2 regions of the Psychrobacter sp. PSP genome follow, and region 2 is predicted to be linked to the other one. Evidence: riboswitches for the same ligand, from Rfam matches in the RefSeq annotation. Region 2 holds a riboswitch; the other holds the start of a gene.
What was found. A riboswitch is a leader RNA that binds a small molecule or an ion and turns the genes downstream of it on or off. The one in region 2 is predicted to bind thiamine pyrophosphate.
Positions count from the first base shown of each region.

Region 1 (8,426 bases), on a different contig from region 2:
TATCGATATTGAGCTGCTCAACCTCACTCACCACCTCCTGAGTATTGGCAATATACATATCGACATTGGCATCTGGTAGCGCCTCATATAACTTACCAAGCAATGATGGCAGCACGTAATTGCCAATCGTGGTACTCGCCCCGATATGTATCTGCCTCGCTTGATATTGGTGATAATGTTCAAGCGTGAGCGATTGACCCAAGATAGCCTGTGCCTGTATATAAATAGGATGGGCATTGGGATGCTGATTAAGCCTGCGACCGACGCGCTCAAACAATGGCATCTGTAATCTAGACTCAAGCTCTGTCAGCGCACTGCTGACCGCCGACTGTGATAAATGCATCTCTTCACTGGCACGGCTGGTGCTACCTGTCTGGTAAATACTGACAAAAACAGCGAGCTGCTTAAGTGTAATCTTTGGCAATGTCTGTACAGATTTTTTCATGTTATTGATGATGCCTTATGTCATTTTTTAGCCTGTCTTATTCGCTATACATGTCTTTTTTTGCTACTCATGCGCGGTATATCTATTTCTACCGTAAACACTAACCTAAAATATCGATAGTTTATATCTTATTAATCTGTTTTTATTATAAATATAGTCAGCTTATACTGTCTACTCATAAGCTTATGCTTATTTTAATATCAGTAATAGGATATGCCTCTTATGCATACACTAGCCAAATCAGTCAGTCGTTCAGTGAGTAACTACATTCCAAGCCAACGCCACTTGGCTGGTTTGGCTGTGGTACTGATCGGTAGTGCATTCTGTCTATGGTTAGATACGCGTTTGGATGCGTGGTCGAACGGACGTATCGTTGGCTTATCCTCTTTAACGCTCGCGATTTTGCTGGGTATGGTCTTGGGCAACACCGTCTATCCAAATTTTGCTGAACGCTTAGGTAGTGGAGTCGCTTTTGCAAAAGGTCAAATTTTACGACTTGCGATCATGTTTTATGGGTTCAAGCTGACCATGACGCAAGTGGCGAGCGTTGGTATGCCAGCGATTATGACCGATGCTCTCGTCCTGACGTCAACCTTTATACTGACCTATTGGATCGGCACCAGATGGCTAAAAGTCGATAAAGAAACCGTTATACTCATCGGCTCAGGCGCGAGTATCTGCGGGGCGGCGGCTGTCATTGCTGCAGAGCCAGTGGTCAAAGCTCAAGCACATAAAGTGACTATTGCTGTGGCGACGGTCGTGGTCTTTGGCACCATGTCCATGCTGCTCTATCCTTTTCTCTATCAGCTTGGTTGGTTGCAGCCTTGGCTTAGTGCCCAGCAGTACGGCATGTACACGGGCTCAACCGTACATGAAGTGGCGCAAGTCGTGGTCGCAGGCAATGCCATCAATACTGAGATTGGCGACACTGCTGTCGTGACCAAAATGATACGGGTGATGATGCTCGCACCTTTCTTACTTGTGCTCTCATTTGCGCTAACCAAAGATCGCTCCGTAGATAATGCCGCTATAGAACATGAAGGTAGTAAAAGCGAGACAGCATCATTTATGAGCCGCGTCAAGCAAGTCAAAGTGCCATGGTTTGCGTTTATTTTTATCGGTATCGTCTTATTACATACTTGGGTGCCAATGTCTGCAAGCATTGAGCGTAGTATGGTGAGACTAGATGACGTACTGCTTACGATGGCGATGTTTGCGCTAGGTCTAACCACGCATCTAAGCGCGATCAAGCAAGCTGGCGTCAAACCTCTGGTATTGGGTGCGGTGATGTTTGGCTGGTTGATATTGGGCGGTGGTCTGATCAATATCGGTATTAGCTTTATATAATAAGTCAATTGCTCATGCTTATTGACTTACCTCAGTACCCAGTACAAAAATGCCTCTAACTATCCATATAGTCGGAGGCATTTTTATATCTGTCGTTTCATTTAATACCAAATCACAGACGAAAAAAAAAAACGAACCCTAAGGTTCGCTTTTTTACATCTTTTTATCTATCTGTCTATAAAGACAAATTAGATAGCAACGATGTTATGTGCTTGTGGGCCTTTTTGGCCTTGAGTTACAGTGAACTCAACTTCTTGGCCTTCAGCCAAAGTTTTGAAACCTGAGCCTGAGATTTCGCTGTAATGAGCGAAAACGTCTGCGCCGTTTTCTGGAGCGATGAAACCAAAACCTTTAGCTTCGTTGAACCACTTAACTGTACCTTTTTGAACGTCTGACATAGTCATAACCCTGATATTTAATTTATTTGTGGTCTAATAGACCGATAACGCTTGCAAATAGCTACTGAACGATAAATATTAAAACGAAGGATTATAACTAATACTACGAGGTAATGATTTGGTGCAGAACTGCTCTTAAGCTTGGATGTATTATAGGGGGAACATCCTAGTATCGCAAGCCTTATCTCAGGTTTTATGTAACTGGACTTAACTATTGCCCTATATTGGCGACTTTATTTGGCATTTGGCAGACGAAACAAATAGACGGCAACCCCGCTACAGACCAGTGCTACCAGCCATGCCGCCCATGTCATATCAGCGGGCAGACGATAAAACAACATGGCAGTCGATATCGCCATCATGATGGTCGCAAGCCACTTAGCATAGAGCGGTACTGCATGATTTTCTTCCCAATCACGGACGTATTTGCCGAAGTATTTGTGATTGATCAGCCAAAAATGAAAGCGCTTAGAGCTACGCGCCCAGCAGCCTGCTGCAAGTAGTATAAAAGGCGCAGTCGGCATCACAGGCAATAAAATACCGATAATCCCTAAGACAAAAAACACCCAGCCAAGCGTCACAAAGGTCCAGCGTATCATTGGACTTCTAGATTGGTTGGTCTTAGGCCTATGATAAAACGCTTTTTTATTATGGGTCATATAAGTGATGTCGATGGACGGTGCGGTGAATGATTTTGGTAGCCATCAAAAGTATTTACATAGCTACTTGTATGAATAACCAAGCATGCAATATCACCAAAAATTGTACAAGCCCATTTATACAAGCTTTTTGCTATCGATCAGTATCGTTGGTTAGTGATTGGGTAAGTACCAATGACAAATACTGCGCTCTTCTATTAACACGTCGATTGCAAGCGCTTATAAGATTGAAAGCGCTTATAAAAAGCCAACACAAATGTGAACTGTTATAAAGGGCGGTTAACGAGCGTCAGTCATCACCTTTCATTGTCATTCCTTGTACGCTTGCATCGCCGCTTACAAGTCGTCTATAGTAGAACCTCAATAAAATTGATGCAGCATAGGAAACGCGCTCGATTAAATGCTACTTTTCTTGCTTGCTGTGACTGCGTCTCCAGAGGCTGCGAAAAATAGCGTTTAATCTTGCTATACCATTTTTATAATGGTTTCACTATATGATGATGCAGTAGCTATCGATAATAGCCATTAGCAGTACTGATCAAAAATAATGCAGCACCACTTAACCTTGTCGGGGTGCTTTGCTTTTAACCTTGTAACGATTGTTAAAACCATCGCTGAGACACACCCGTGAACCTGAAGCAGTTAGCACTGACGTAGGAAACAAGCATGACAGACCCTAAGCAGTCTATAAATAAGAGAAATCTCTACCTGACGCGCTGATCTGATAGCGCCTTACATGTTGAGATTTTGCCTTTCTTGTTTTGCCTTTTTTGTTTTGTTTAAACAGCATCAGTCTGATTGTTTTCTATCATTAATAAGGAAACAACCATGCAGCCGACCACCAAATTGACCCTTACCCTCGAATGGTTCTTAAACCCTGATCACCTACCTTTTATCGCGGGTATGACCACAGGCGCATATGAGCAGGCAGGGCTAGATATCACTATTATCGAGCCTGATGACCACTATGATGGCTTTGCTGAATTGCAAAACCAAAGTATCGATCTGCATGTGAATGAGCCGATTCATCTGTTTGAGCATTACGCGCCGAATCTGCGTGCGCTTGGCTGTTTTTTTGAGACCGATGGCGGCATATTGATGCAGCAGTCCAGTATGGATAAGCTCAAAAACAATCAACCGATTCGCATTTGCACCCCTGCTGCTGAAGAAAAAACCAATCGTATTGGCTTTGAGATATTAGCGCGCTATGCCAAAAAAAATGGCTTCACTATCAGCCGTGACAATGTGAGCTTTGTACAAAAAGACTTTTACCATATAAAAAACCTGCAAGAAGACCCAAGTCTCGATGGTGCATGGCTGTGCTTTTATAACTTTGAAGGGGTTGAGGCGACTCATGAAGGGCTAGACTTTACGTTTATCGATCAGCATCTGTCACCTTATCCGAACTTTTCGGCGTTAGAAATCCTCACAACTGATGAGATCTATAGCGCGAAAAAAGACGCGATAGATACTTTTATCCAAGTGACAAATCAGATGACAGAGCTGTGTAAAAATGAGCCTGAGTCTGCGCGCCGCATGTATTATGACTATAGTAAAACTGAGGCGGATACGCTGATGGATGCGATTATTGATAATACGTTAGGCAGATTGATTACACCGATCACACCTGATGCGAGTAAGTGGCAAGAGCTACGCGAGATGCTGGCCGAGATCGATATTGTGACGTTGACTGATGAGCAGTACCAGTCGCTGTGGGCATTGTAGATACTTTAGAGTTTAAGATATTTTAAGTGATAAAAAACCGCCATAGTGTTTGGTGTGGCGGTTTTTGTTATCAGCTTAAATTTTCATATAGTTTTAATTATGTTAATCCTTAAATGACTCTTCTTGTATGTCTGGTATGTTCAAAATATATTTCATAATTATTTTGTGTCTACCTCTTCTTTCCTTGAGATTATTAACTCCCTCTTTAGCCCAAACCATATATTCATGATCATATACATCCAAACTGTCAAATTGGTTCAATATTTCACTAAATTTCGATATATCCAAGCTATCTAATTCACTATAATTAGCAAGAGCAATGAACAATGAGAACATATTAGCTTTGTTAAACCACATTGATTTATCATCTAACTCAAGTCTTAGATAGAACTCAGCTACTTTTTCAAATCTATTTACAATCTCATCTTTCATATTGAAGTCTTCCAAGTAAAGCAACAGGTATTCATCTACTTTATCATTTCTAGTATAAAAACCTGCTAAATATGTAGAGACAATATTCAAGGTGTACTGAAGATTAACTTTTCTAGAAATTTCTCTTATAGAAAATATTCTTTCATCAGTAAGTAATTTTTGTATGTTCTCACAGCTATTTGTTTTATCTCTAGCCCAGTTCAAAAAGCTTTCTGGTATATTAGGGTCAAGTTTGAAATCTTCATTATCTTTATCAGCTAAATTTACATCTATTTGATTACATAGCATTTGACACACTAGCATGAAATAAGATGCACCGTATTCAGAAGCTTTTTTCTCTATACCAGTAAGAGAGTCTGAAGTTCTATTAATTCTTTGGAATATATCCAATAGTCTAGGGTCAGTATTTTTAATATCTAGCTCACATACTGGTATCTCATATTTGAAGAAATTAGCTTTTTCATCTTCGCTAAAATCTTTGAAATATCTACCATCTATATGATATTCGTTATTTACAAAAGAAACAATCGCATTAGACCTTTGTTGACCATCAACAATACAGGAGGTCGATATCATTCTTTCCACGTCAATCTCCCCCTTAGAAATAAATATCAATGGAAAGGGATAACCATCTAGAACTGTTTTAATTAACTCTTTTTTATTAACCTCTCTCCAAACGAGATTTCTTTGAAAATAAGCATTAGTAATTAGGTTTCCATTTTTTATATCTCTAACAAGATTAATTAGCTGAACTGACCTGATTTGATAGGCTATCACGATTACTCCCTAATAAAATTATCTGTTTTCCAACTGTGCAAACCGTTTATTTGCTTTTGCTTAAAATTACTTTCCGACATATAGAAACAACAAGAAATACTTGAGAAAAGATCTCTATAATTGATTGATAAACTATCAAAAAAACTAGTTAACTCACTTTTTAACTCAATATTAGGTAAGAAGTTATAATTAATCATACCTAACTTAATACCATACTGATACCTTTCTAAACACTCCTTACTCTGAAACAGATCTCTTCTAGAATAATTTCTAGTTTCAGTCAACACTTTATTAAAGATTCTACAATACATCTCATTGTTGATAATGGCTAAATCAAGATCTGACTCTCCTGGCTTATACGGTTGCCCGCTTTTTAAGCTAAACCCTATCTTTGCCGATCCACAAACTAAAATATCATTTATAGGAACATCAAACTCAAGACTAACCTTGTTAAGTATATCGTCAGCTTTAACTAAGTCATTAAAAGCAAATGTAGGGTGTACTATAAAAAATCTTCTAACTATGTCATCTAAATCCATATCGTTTTGAATGCATTCAGTCAGCTGCTCTTTGTATTGCATAAATAATCTTCTTGTTCAAATAAATATGTCGTGGTCAAGAGTATCTAAAGAAATTATAGCTTCAAAAACGATTTGTTAATAGAAAAAACATACTATTGTTTATCTTTGTAATCTCTGAGCCAGACCAGTTGATAATATCGCCTCATACATCGTATACCTACCTTTTATTTAGGTGGTATGAGAAGCATTAGATTGTCTTATCAAGTATAAAATAACAAATTTCTATAATTATGTTGTTTACTAGTGTAGCTTGTCATTCATCACAAATAAACTACTTCTTACCTATTCGTATCATATCTTCCAATCAAAAAACGCCTCCATTACAGAGGCGTTTTTTATCATTATTAGATTATTACAACCGTTTCATTACAACGCCTTCAACTGCTCCATCTGCGCCGTCATCGCGGTCAACTGCCCCTCTAACTCAGCCAGTTTCGCCTTCTCGCTTTCGACCACTTGCGCTGGTGCTTTACTGACAAAGCCTTCATTGCTCAGCTTACGCGAGATACCTTCGGCTTGCTTTTGTAGCTTATCAAAAGATTTACCCAGACGTTTTAACTCAGCGGTTGGGTCAATCAGCCCTTTCATGGGTACAAGGACGCGTAGCTGGCCAACCATGCTCGATGACGACAGTGGCACTTCATTGCCTTCTTTGACGATATCCAAACTCTCAACTTTGGCAAGCGCTTTGAACTGGTTTTTGATACGTGATAGACGCGCTTCTTCATCGGCAGAGACGTTTTGTAAGAGTACTGGCAGACGTACGGCGTTACCCAGTTTCATCTCACCACGGATGTTACGGACGCTAGCAATCAGCTCTTGTAACCATGCCATATCCGCTTCGGTCTGCTCACTGATTTGGCTGGCTTCAGTTTGTGGATAGTCAGCGACCACGATGCTGTCGGTGTTTTTGCGACCCAGTAGCGGCGCGATGGTCTGCCAGATTTGCTCAGTCAGATACGGCATGATTGGATGGCTAAAGCGTAGCGCCGTCTCTAATACGTGCAGTAGTACATAGCGGATTTGCGCTTTACGCGCATCCGTCACCGAGTCATCATTTAGGCTGGCTTTGGCAAGCTCCACGTACCAATCACAGTACTCGTTCCAGATAAACTCATAGATATCTTGGCTGACCATATCGAGACGATACTGGGCGAAATGCTGATGAATGTCTTTGATACTAGAGTTCAGACGACTCATGATCCATTTTTCTGGTAGTTCCCATACGTCAGGGTTCGCCGTTTGGTCGATAGGCTTGGCATTGCTGTCACCATCGACACAGTTCATTAGGACAAAACGGCTGGCGTTCCAGATTTTATTACAGAAGTTACGATAGCCCTCAACGCGTTTCAGATCAAAGTTGATATCGCGACCGGTACTGGCTAATGAGGTAAAGGTAAAGCGCAGCGCATCGGTACCGTAGGCTGGGATACCCTCTGGGAACTCTTTACGTGTTTGTTTTTCAATCTTAGCCGCGTCTTTTGGATTCATCATATTGCTGGTGCGTTTTTCGACCAGCGCTTCTAAATCGATACCGTCGATTAGATCGATCGGATCTAAGACGTTACCTTTTGATTTTGACATTTTTTGACCGTTGCCATCACGGACGAGACCATGCACATAGACGGTCTTAAACGGCACTTGCGGCGTGCCGTCTTCGTTTTTGACAAAATGCATGGTCAGCATAATCATGCGCGCGACCCAGAAGAAAATAATATCAAAGCCCGTGACCAAGACGCTAGTTGGGTGGAAAGTCTCCATCACGCGTGGATCGGCGTTGACGTCTGCCCAGTCAAGCGTACTGAACGTCCATAGACCCGAGCTGAACCACGTATCGAGCACGTCATCATCTTGGCGCAATACCACATCATCGCTTAGGTTGTATTTAGTGCGTACTTCCGCCTCATCACGCGCGACATACACCTCACCTGTCGCATCGTCATACCATGCAGGGATACGATGACCCCACCACAGCTGACGGCTGATACACCAGTCTTGCAGATCGGTCATCCATGCCATATACATGTTTTTGTACTGGGCAGGGACAAACTCGATGCTGCCG
Region 1 covers NZ_JABLTF010000020.1:136,806-145,231, reverse strand. The annotation lists gene HL061_RS10485 (LysR substrate-binding domain-containing protein) at 1-445, opposite strand, end outside; gene HL061_RS10480 (YeiH family putative sulfate export transporter) at 668-1,792, shown strand; gene HL061_RS10475 (cold-shock protein) at 1,981-2,190, opposite strand; gene HL061_RS10470 (YbaN family protein) at 2,424-2,849, opposite strand; TPP riboswitch at 3,409-3,526, shown strand; gene HL061_RS10465 (ABC transporter substrate-binding protein) at 3,678-4,574, shown strand; gene HL061_RS10460 (DUF262 domain-containing protein) at 4,677-5,783, opposite strand; gene HL061_RS10455 (hypothetical protein) at 5,786-6,364, opposite strand; gene HL061_RS10450 (valine--tRNA ligase) at 6,731-8,426, opposite strand, start outside.
Region 1: linked by a shared signal. The riboswitch ahead of HL061_RS10465 (ABC transporter substrate-binding protein) and the one ahead of thiC (phosphomethylpyrimidine synthase ThiC) in region 2 are both predicted to bind thiamine pyrophosphate.

Region 2 (8,426 bases):
TTAGATAGCGAGGCTTAAAATAAGATAAATGGTAGTCAAACAAGGAAAAAACTGCAGAGAATATCGGTATATTCACAAAGTTTTTGACGATGTTTGACAAGATGTAGCCATTTTAAGACCGCTAAATGATTTAATGGGCTAATTGATGGCATGGCCTAATATGATAAATAAGGAACACCTGATGACTGAGACTTTTAATCCCCAAGACAATACCGTGTTTTGCCGCAAATACAAGCAAGAACTACCAAAAATGCCGCATCCGCCCTTCCCTAACAAAAAAGGCCAAGAGCTACAAGACACAGTCTCTGACAAGGCATGGAAAGAGTGGCTAGAACATCAAACCATGCTTATCAATGAGAATCATTTGAGCATGATGGATCCTGAAGCTAAAAAATTCTTGACCGAGCAACGTGATAAGTTCTTGGATAATGAAGACTATGAGCGCGCTCAAGGCTGGACGCCAGAAAGCTAGGCTGAGACCACTGCATTACGCCCATAAAAAACGCGCTATAGTAAGCGCGTTTTTTACGTAAGAAGACTATTTTGCCTGCGTTATTAGTCGTCATTACTTTCTAAAGCTTCGTAGTCGTCGACTGACATCGTGCTCACTTGACGAGCAGCCAGACGATCATTGGCTTCTTGCACTGCTTTTTCGACCATGGCATAGTCTGAATGGCGTACATCTTGACCACTGATATAGTTGATGACCAGCTCCGCCACGTTTTGCGCATGATCGCCGATACGTTCAAGCGAGCGCAAAATCCACATGATATTGATAACCTTTGAGACTTGTCTTGAGTCTTCCATGATATAGGTCATCAACGCGCGAATGGCAGATTGATATTCGTTATTGACCACACTGTCATTGCGCATGACCTCAAACGCCTGCTCAGCATTTGATTGACTAAAGGCTTCTAGTGCGTTGTTAAGCATCAGTCTTACCTGATTGCTCAAATGCTGCACTTCAGCATAGCCGTAAGACGATTTGCCTTGTGCGGCAATTCTGCTGGCCATTTTCGCGATTTTTACCGCCTCATCGCCAATACGTTCCAAATCTACCACGCCTTTACTGATCGACATAACCAGACGCAAATCTCCTGCGGCAGGTTGACGCTTGGCAACCAACAATAAAATATGTTCATCGAGCTCAACCTCCATGCGGTTGATATCAAAGTCCATCTCGATGACCTCTTGCGCCAGTGTCTCGTCTCTATCAATAAGTGCATGAATCGCTTTGGCCACTTGGTTGGCAGCACTATCACCCATGTATAAGAACAAACGGATGGCTTCATCAAGATCTTGGTCAAAACTTTTGGAGATATGCTTATCACTTTGCATAAGAGGTATTCCCTGAAATCTATATTTTAGTAGCGCGATATGCTGATTGAGTGAAACGACCCAACTTCAGTATTAGCTCTTCAGTACTAATTAATCGGCCCTAGCCATAGCGACCAGTAATATAATCTTCTGTCGCAGTTTGGGTAGGTTTGGTAAAGATCTGATCGGTCTCACCCATCTCGATCATATCGCCTAGATACATATAGACGGTATAGTCTGATACCCGCGCCGCTTGCTGCATGTTGTGGGTAACAATGGCGATGGTATAGTCATTTTTGAGATCTTCTATCAGATCTTCGATAGCGCCCGTCGAGATAGGGTCAAGCGCAGAGGTTGGTTCATCGAGCAGCAATATTTCAGGCTTGGTTGCGACACTACGGGCAATACACAGACGCTGCTGCTGACCACCTGATAGCGACAGGCCGGATGCTTTTAGCTTATCTTTCACTTCTGGCCATAGCGCCGATTTTTTTAGTGCCCACTCCACGCGATTATCTAGCTCGTCTTTGCTGAGCTTCTCATAGAGTTTGACACCAAAGGCAACATTGTCATAGATCGACATGGGAAACGGGGTTGGCTTTTGAAATACCATACCGACCTGCGCGCGTAGCAAGTTGACATCGATGTCTTTGCCCAAAATATTGCGCCCATCAAGGTTGATAGCGCCCTCTGCACGCATTCCTGGATACAGATCATACATGCGGTTAAAGGTACGTAGCAGCGTCGATTTGCCGCAACCTGACGGACCAATGAACGCCGTTACTTTCTTTTCTGCGATATCGATATTGATGTTTTTTAATGCCTGAAAATCATCGTAGTAAAAGTTAAGATCGCGGACTTCCATTTTTGCTTTGGGCATGTTTTTGGGCATATCATGAATACTTTGCTTGGTGAAGTCAGCAGTATTGGGTTGCTGCGATTGCGCACTATGAGACGTGGTTCTATTTAACAAGCTGTCTGTTGTACTGTTAAAGCGATCAGCCGTTGTTTCTGTGCGGGCTTTGCTTACGACATCATTCATAATATTATCCAACCTAGCTTAGTGTATTTCGTATAAATATAAGTAAATACTTGGTATCTTTGCAGCGATATCTGTCTTTATTTGACCTGACCGCGATTGCCAATAAATCTTGCCAAAATATTCAATACCAAGACCGACGCTGTGATCAGCAGCGCGGCTGACCATGCCAGTGTGTGCCAATTATCATAAGGACTCATCGCAAACTGATAGATGGTATTGGGTAAGTTGGCAATTGGCTGACCCATATCGGTACTGAAATACTGATTATTGAGGGCGGTAAATAGTAATGGCGCCGTCTCACCAGTGATACGAGCAAAAGCCAAAAGTACCCCTGTCGTCAGTCCCGCTTTGGCAGCCTTGATAGTCACTTGCGTCACCATTTTCCACTTGGGCGTGCCAAGTGCATAAGCCGCTTCGCGCAAGCTATTGGGTACCAGATTCAGCATATTCTCTGTGGTACGTACGACGACTGGAATGACAATCAATGCCAATGCCAATGCGCCTGCCCAACCAGAGAAACTTTGACCTTTGACCATTAAAGCATATATAAACAGACCAATGACAATGGATGGTGCCGATAATAAAATATCGTTCAAAAAGCGCGTCACTTGGCCAAGCATACTGCCTCTAGAAAACTCAGACAAATAAATACCAGTCATAAGCCCGATGGGTGCGCCGATGAACAACCCTGAAAACGCCAGCATGGCAGAACCCACGATCGCATTGCGCAAACCACCTGGACTCATCGGCGGTGGCGTGTCAGCGGTAAAAATTGGCAGCTGCACCATGCCTTGGAAGCCTTCAATAAACAGCGTCACCAAGATCCATGATAACCAAAATAAGCCAAACACCATGGCTGACATGGCAAACCCCAAACCCAGCTTATTCATCCAGCGACGTTTGTTGTACAGACTCTTGTTGTAACGCCCCACGCTGCTTGGCTTGGTGGTCATGGGCGCATTCATCGCATTGTTAGCAGCCATACTATTTATTTCCCATATCTTTTATCAATATCAATCGAGATCCAATAACCATGCTTAGGCTTATCGGTTACCTGCTTTGTGATCCATGCGCATGAGCATCAGTTTGGCCAACGACAGCACGATGAAGGTGATAATAAACAAGATTAAGCCCAGATGTAGTAAAGATGCTAGATGCAGCTCACTTGACGCTTCGGCAAACTCATTGGCCAATGCTGAGGTGATGGTCACACCAGAAGTAAATAGACTTGGGCTGATATTGAACGCATTACCGATCAAGAAAGTCACTGCCATGGTCTCACCGAGCGCACGACCCAGTCCCAAAATCACGCCGCCAACGACACCCGCTTTGGTATAAGGCAAGATAATCTTGAACATCACTTCCCACGTCGTCGCACCCATACCGTAGGCCGACTCTTTGAGTAGATCTGGCACCACAGAGAAAACATCACGCATGGTGGCAGCGATAAAAGGGATAATCATGATGGCAAGTACCAAGGACGCGGTAAACATCCCTAGTCCCATGGGTGCGCCTGTAAACAGCTTACCGATGATAGGTAGCGGGCCCACATGCTCAATAAACCATGGCTGAATATGCTCACCAAAGAAAGGCGCAAAGACAAACAAGCCCCACATCCCATAAATGATAGAAGGAATACCTGCCAACAGCTCAATGGCAATGCCAAGCGGTTTTTTGAGGAACTTTGGACACATTTCGGTCAAAAATATCGCAATACCAAAACTGACTGGTACAGCGATAACAATCGCGATAAATGACGTCACCAAGGTGCCATAAATAGGCGCGAGTGCCCCGTACTCATTGGAAACCGTATCCCAATTATTACTGCTATAAAACCCCAGACCAAACTCTTGGATACTCGGCCACGCCCCAACAATCAGAGACACCAAAATGCCCCCTAACGATAGGAGGACGAGTATGGCAAACGCTTTGGTAGAATTGACAAATAAAGCGTCGTAACGTTTTTGTTTAGCCAGTTGGGACCTTAAGTCTGTCATAAGTGTCTCAGCATTGAATGGGTGAATTCAAAAAATCAGGGTGTTCATTTCGTTTTATGACAGCAAACGCAACTTGACTAATGATTATCGTGAAATATAGCGATTAGTGTTTTGGTCAAATTTGCTGTGATAAAACCTCTCAAACCACTACCGGAGAATAGTGGCTTAAGAGGAAATCAAAAAGTCATTAAGCAGCTTGTACAGATCGTTTATTGCGCTGGCTTATAAACAGGCTGTCCATCGCTACCTTTGACCTCATTCCATTTCTCTTTGAATAGAGCCACTGCTGTATCAGAGAATGGGACATAGTCTAGCGCCATGGCATCATCATCACCTTGGGTATACGCCCAGTCAAAGAAGTTCAACACGCCAGCGACTTGCTGAGGATTCTCTGGTTGCTTGTGTACTAAGATGAAAGTAGCAGCAGCGATTGGCCATGCTTGATCCGTCTCAGAGTTGGTGATGACTTTATAAAAGCCTTCTTGTTGTGACCAATCGATGTCACCAGCGGCGGCAAAGGTTTCAGCAGATGGCTGCACGATATTGCCCGCGGCATTTTTAAGCGCGGCATGTGACATGTTGTTTTGCTTGGCGTAGGCATACTCCACATAGCCGATAGAGTTTTTCATGCGGTTGACGTAGCTTGAGACGCCCTCATTACCTTTACCACCTGCACCAGTCGCAGAGGTTGGCCACTTGACCGTTTTATCAACCCCAACGCTGTCTTTCCAATCTGGTGATACCTTGGCGAGATAATCGGTAAAGTTAAACGTCGTACCTGAACCATCTGAGCGGAATACTGTGGTGATGGCGGCATCTGGCAAAGTCAAATCTGGGTTCAAGGCTTTGATCGCAGGATCATTCCAGTTATTGATTTTACCCAGATAGATATTGGCTAAGGTTTCACCATCTAGCTTCAACTGACCTGGCTCAACGCCATCGATGTTAACGATTGGCACAACGCCACCAATCACGGTTGGGAACTGGATAAGACCAGACTCTTCAAGCTCTTCAGGTGTTAATGGCGCATCAGAAGCACCAAAATCGACGGTTTTTGATTGGATTTGTTTGATACCACCAGATGAGCCAATAGATTGATAGTTGACTTGGCCACCTGTGGCAGCGTTATAGTCAGAAGACCATTTGGCATAGATCGGCTGCGGGAATGATGCGCCTGCACCTGTGATATTCATGGCAATGTTTTCAGCAGATTTGAAACCCGTGTCAGCAGAAGGCGTTGCCTGAGTCTGCGTGGTGGTTTCAGCCGTGGTAGCGGCGCTACTGGTCGTATCAGCAGCTGGTTCTGCCGTTTCTGTTGACTTATTACACGCCGTAAGCATTAATGTACAACTAACGGCCACTGCTAATAACGAATAACGCATGTAGGACTCCTGAAATTTAACAACGATATAAAAAAGCATTGTTTGTGACATGAGCGTTATCTTGCCAAATCTTTATGACAGTTTAATGACAACCTCTCAAATCCTGCATTCGCTTTACACAATATTTAGCAATCGCCTCTAAGTATCAGTAATATCAAGGAATTTTAATTACTATCAATAACTCCTGTTCTTTGTATCCATGCTAAATAGCAAAATAAGCGCCTGATATTTTCATCCAAATTCCATTAGCCGTTAACGCAGAATTTTGTTAGTATGAAGAAGATTTACAACACTGACAGACTCGGGGTGCGATGTAGCATTGGCCTACTTTATTAAACGTTTATAGTTAAACATTGATAAAAGTAGCCACCTATCTACATTCGCTGAGAGATCACCCGCCGAACCTGATGCGGTTAGTACCGACGCAGGGAAGTCTTAAGCACGTTGTTATTGATGACAACGGACGCGTAAAAATACTTTTTTATCATCGCTATTGTCTAACGATGCACGCCGCATACGTAGATAACGAGAGAAGATAGAAAGCGGCGTCCACTATTTGATGACCATTAACCGCGACAATTTCTTTGCTCGCTGTTAGGTGTTGATAATATAAATTTGTCTGAATGACGAGTGTTTGCCCCGCAGCTACTGGCGGTGTTGCTTTTATTCAAAAACCAACACGCTAGGACAGCATATGACTATTTCAAACAGCAGCTCTTTTGACAATGCCTCTTTAGACAGTGCCTCAGCGCCATCACAAGTCCAAACGCACAACCCAGCCGATAACATACCTCTCGTATCAGACACCAAAGCCGATAAAAAAGCCGACGCGCTAAAGACACCTGCCCACCGCGCCGCCAGTGATGCACGCTTTGAAGAAGACGCGCGCGACTTACACCGTATCCTACCCGCCTCGCGCAAAGTCTATATCGAAGGCTCACGGCCTGATATTCAAGTACCGATGCGTGAAATCAGCTTAACGGATACGCCAGTTGGCGGTACGGGTGATAAGGATGGCGAGCACAATCCGCCTTTTTATGTGTACGATACTTCAGGCGTGTACACTGACCCCAATGTCGAGATTGATCTGACCCGCGGTCTACCCAAACTGCGTGAAAACTGGATCGCCGAGCGCGGTGATACCGAGCAACTAAGCGGTCTGTCTAGCTCATACGGGCAAGCACGTGCTCGTGATATCAGCACTGCCAACCTCAGGTTTGCTCATATTGACAAACCGCGCCGTGCCAAAGCAGGGAAAAACGTCACTCAGATGTACTACGCGCGTCGCGGCATCATTACCCCTGAGATGGAATATATTGCGATACGTGAGACGCAAAAGCAGCATGAACTGACTGACATGCGTCAACATGAGGGTGAGAGCTTCGGTGCCAATATGCCCAAAATTATCACCCCTGAGTTTGTCCGTGATGAAGTAGCCGCTGGACGTGCAATTATCCCCAACAACATCAACCACCCTGAATCTGAGCCAATGATTATCGGGCGCAACTTTTTGGTAAAAATCAATGCCAATATCGGCAACTCAGCGCTCGGCTCATCGATTGATGAAGAAGTCTCCAAAATGACATGGGCCACGCGTTGGGGCGCGGATACCATCATGGATTTATCGACGGGCAATCACATTCATGAAACTCGTGAATGGCTAATCCGCAACTCTCCTGTGCCGATTGGTACCGTACCGATTTATCAAGCCTTAGAAAAAGTCGATGGCGTCGCTGAAGATCTGACGTGGGAGATATTCCGTGATACCTTGATTGAGCAAGCCGAGCAAGGTGTGGATTACTTTACCATTCACGCAGGCGTCCTGCTCCGCTATGTACCGCTCACCGCAAAGCGTTTGACAGGTATCGTCTCACGCGGCGGCTCTATCATGGCGCAGTGGTGTCTGGCGCATCACAAAGAGAGCTTTTTATACACGCATTTTGAAGATATCTGCGAGATTATGAAGCAATACGATGTGGCGTTCAGTCTAGGTGATGGCCTACGCCCCGGCTGCTTGCAAGATGCCAATGATGAGGCGCAGTTTGGCGAACTACGTACGCTTGGTGAATTGACCAAAGTGGCATGGGAGCACGACGTACAGGTGATGATTGAAGGCCCTGGACACGTGGCGATGAACCGTATCAAAGAAAACATGGACTTGCAGCTTGATCTGTGTGCGGACGCGCCTTTCTATACCTTGGGCCCATTAACGACTGACATCGCCCCGGGTTATGACCATATCACCAGTGCGATTGGTGCGGCGATGATTGGCTGGTTTGGTACCGCGATGCTATGCTATGTCACACCAAAAGAGCACTTAGGGCTACCAAACAAAAAAGACGTCAAAGACGGCATTATTACCTATAAAATCGCTGCACACGCCGCCGACCTTGCCAAAGGTCACCCTGGTGCACAGGCGCGTGATAATGCGCTATCCAAAGCGCGCTTTGAATTCCGCTGGGATGATCAGTTCAATCTGGCGCTCGACCCTGATACCGCGCGCGAATATCACGATGAGACCTTGCCAAAAGATGCGCATAAATCGGCACACTTTTGCTCTATGTGTGGTCCGAAGTTTTGCTCCATGAAAATTACGCAAAACGTGCGTGAGTATGCAGCAGGACTGGACAAAGATGCCGCCAATAAAAAGGTAACGCCGCAATCAGGCGACTTAAGCGATGATGATCA
Region 2 covers NZ_JABLTF010000017.1:77,869-86,294, forward strand. The annotation lists gene HL061_RS07945 (oxidative damage protection protein) at 182-472, shown strand; gene phoU (phosphate signaling complex protein PhoU) at 556-1,338, opposite strand; gene pstB (phosphate ABC transporter ATP-binding protein PstB) at 1,439-2,209, opposite strand; gene pstA (phosphate ABC transporter permease PstA) at 2,437-3,312, opposite strand; gene pstC (phosphate ABC transporter permease subunit PstC) at 3,403-4,356, opposite strand; gene pstS (phosphate ABC transporter substrate-binding protein PstS) at 4,566-5,738, opposite strand; TPP riboswitch at 6,031-6,186, shown strand; gene thiC (phosphomethylpyrimidine synthase ThiC) at 6,433-8,426, shown strand, end outside.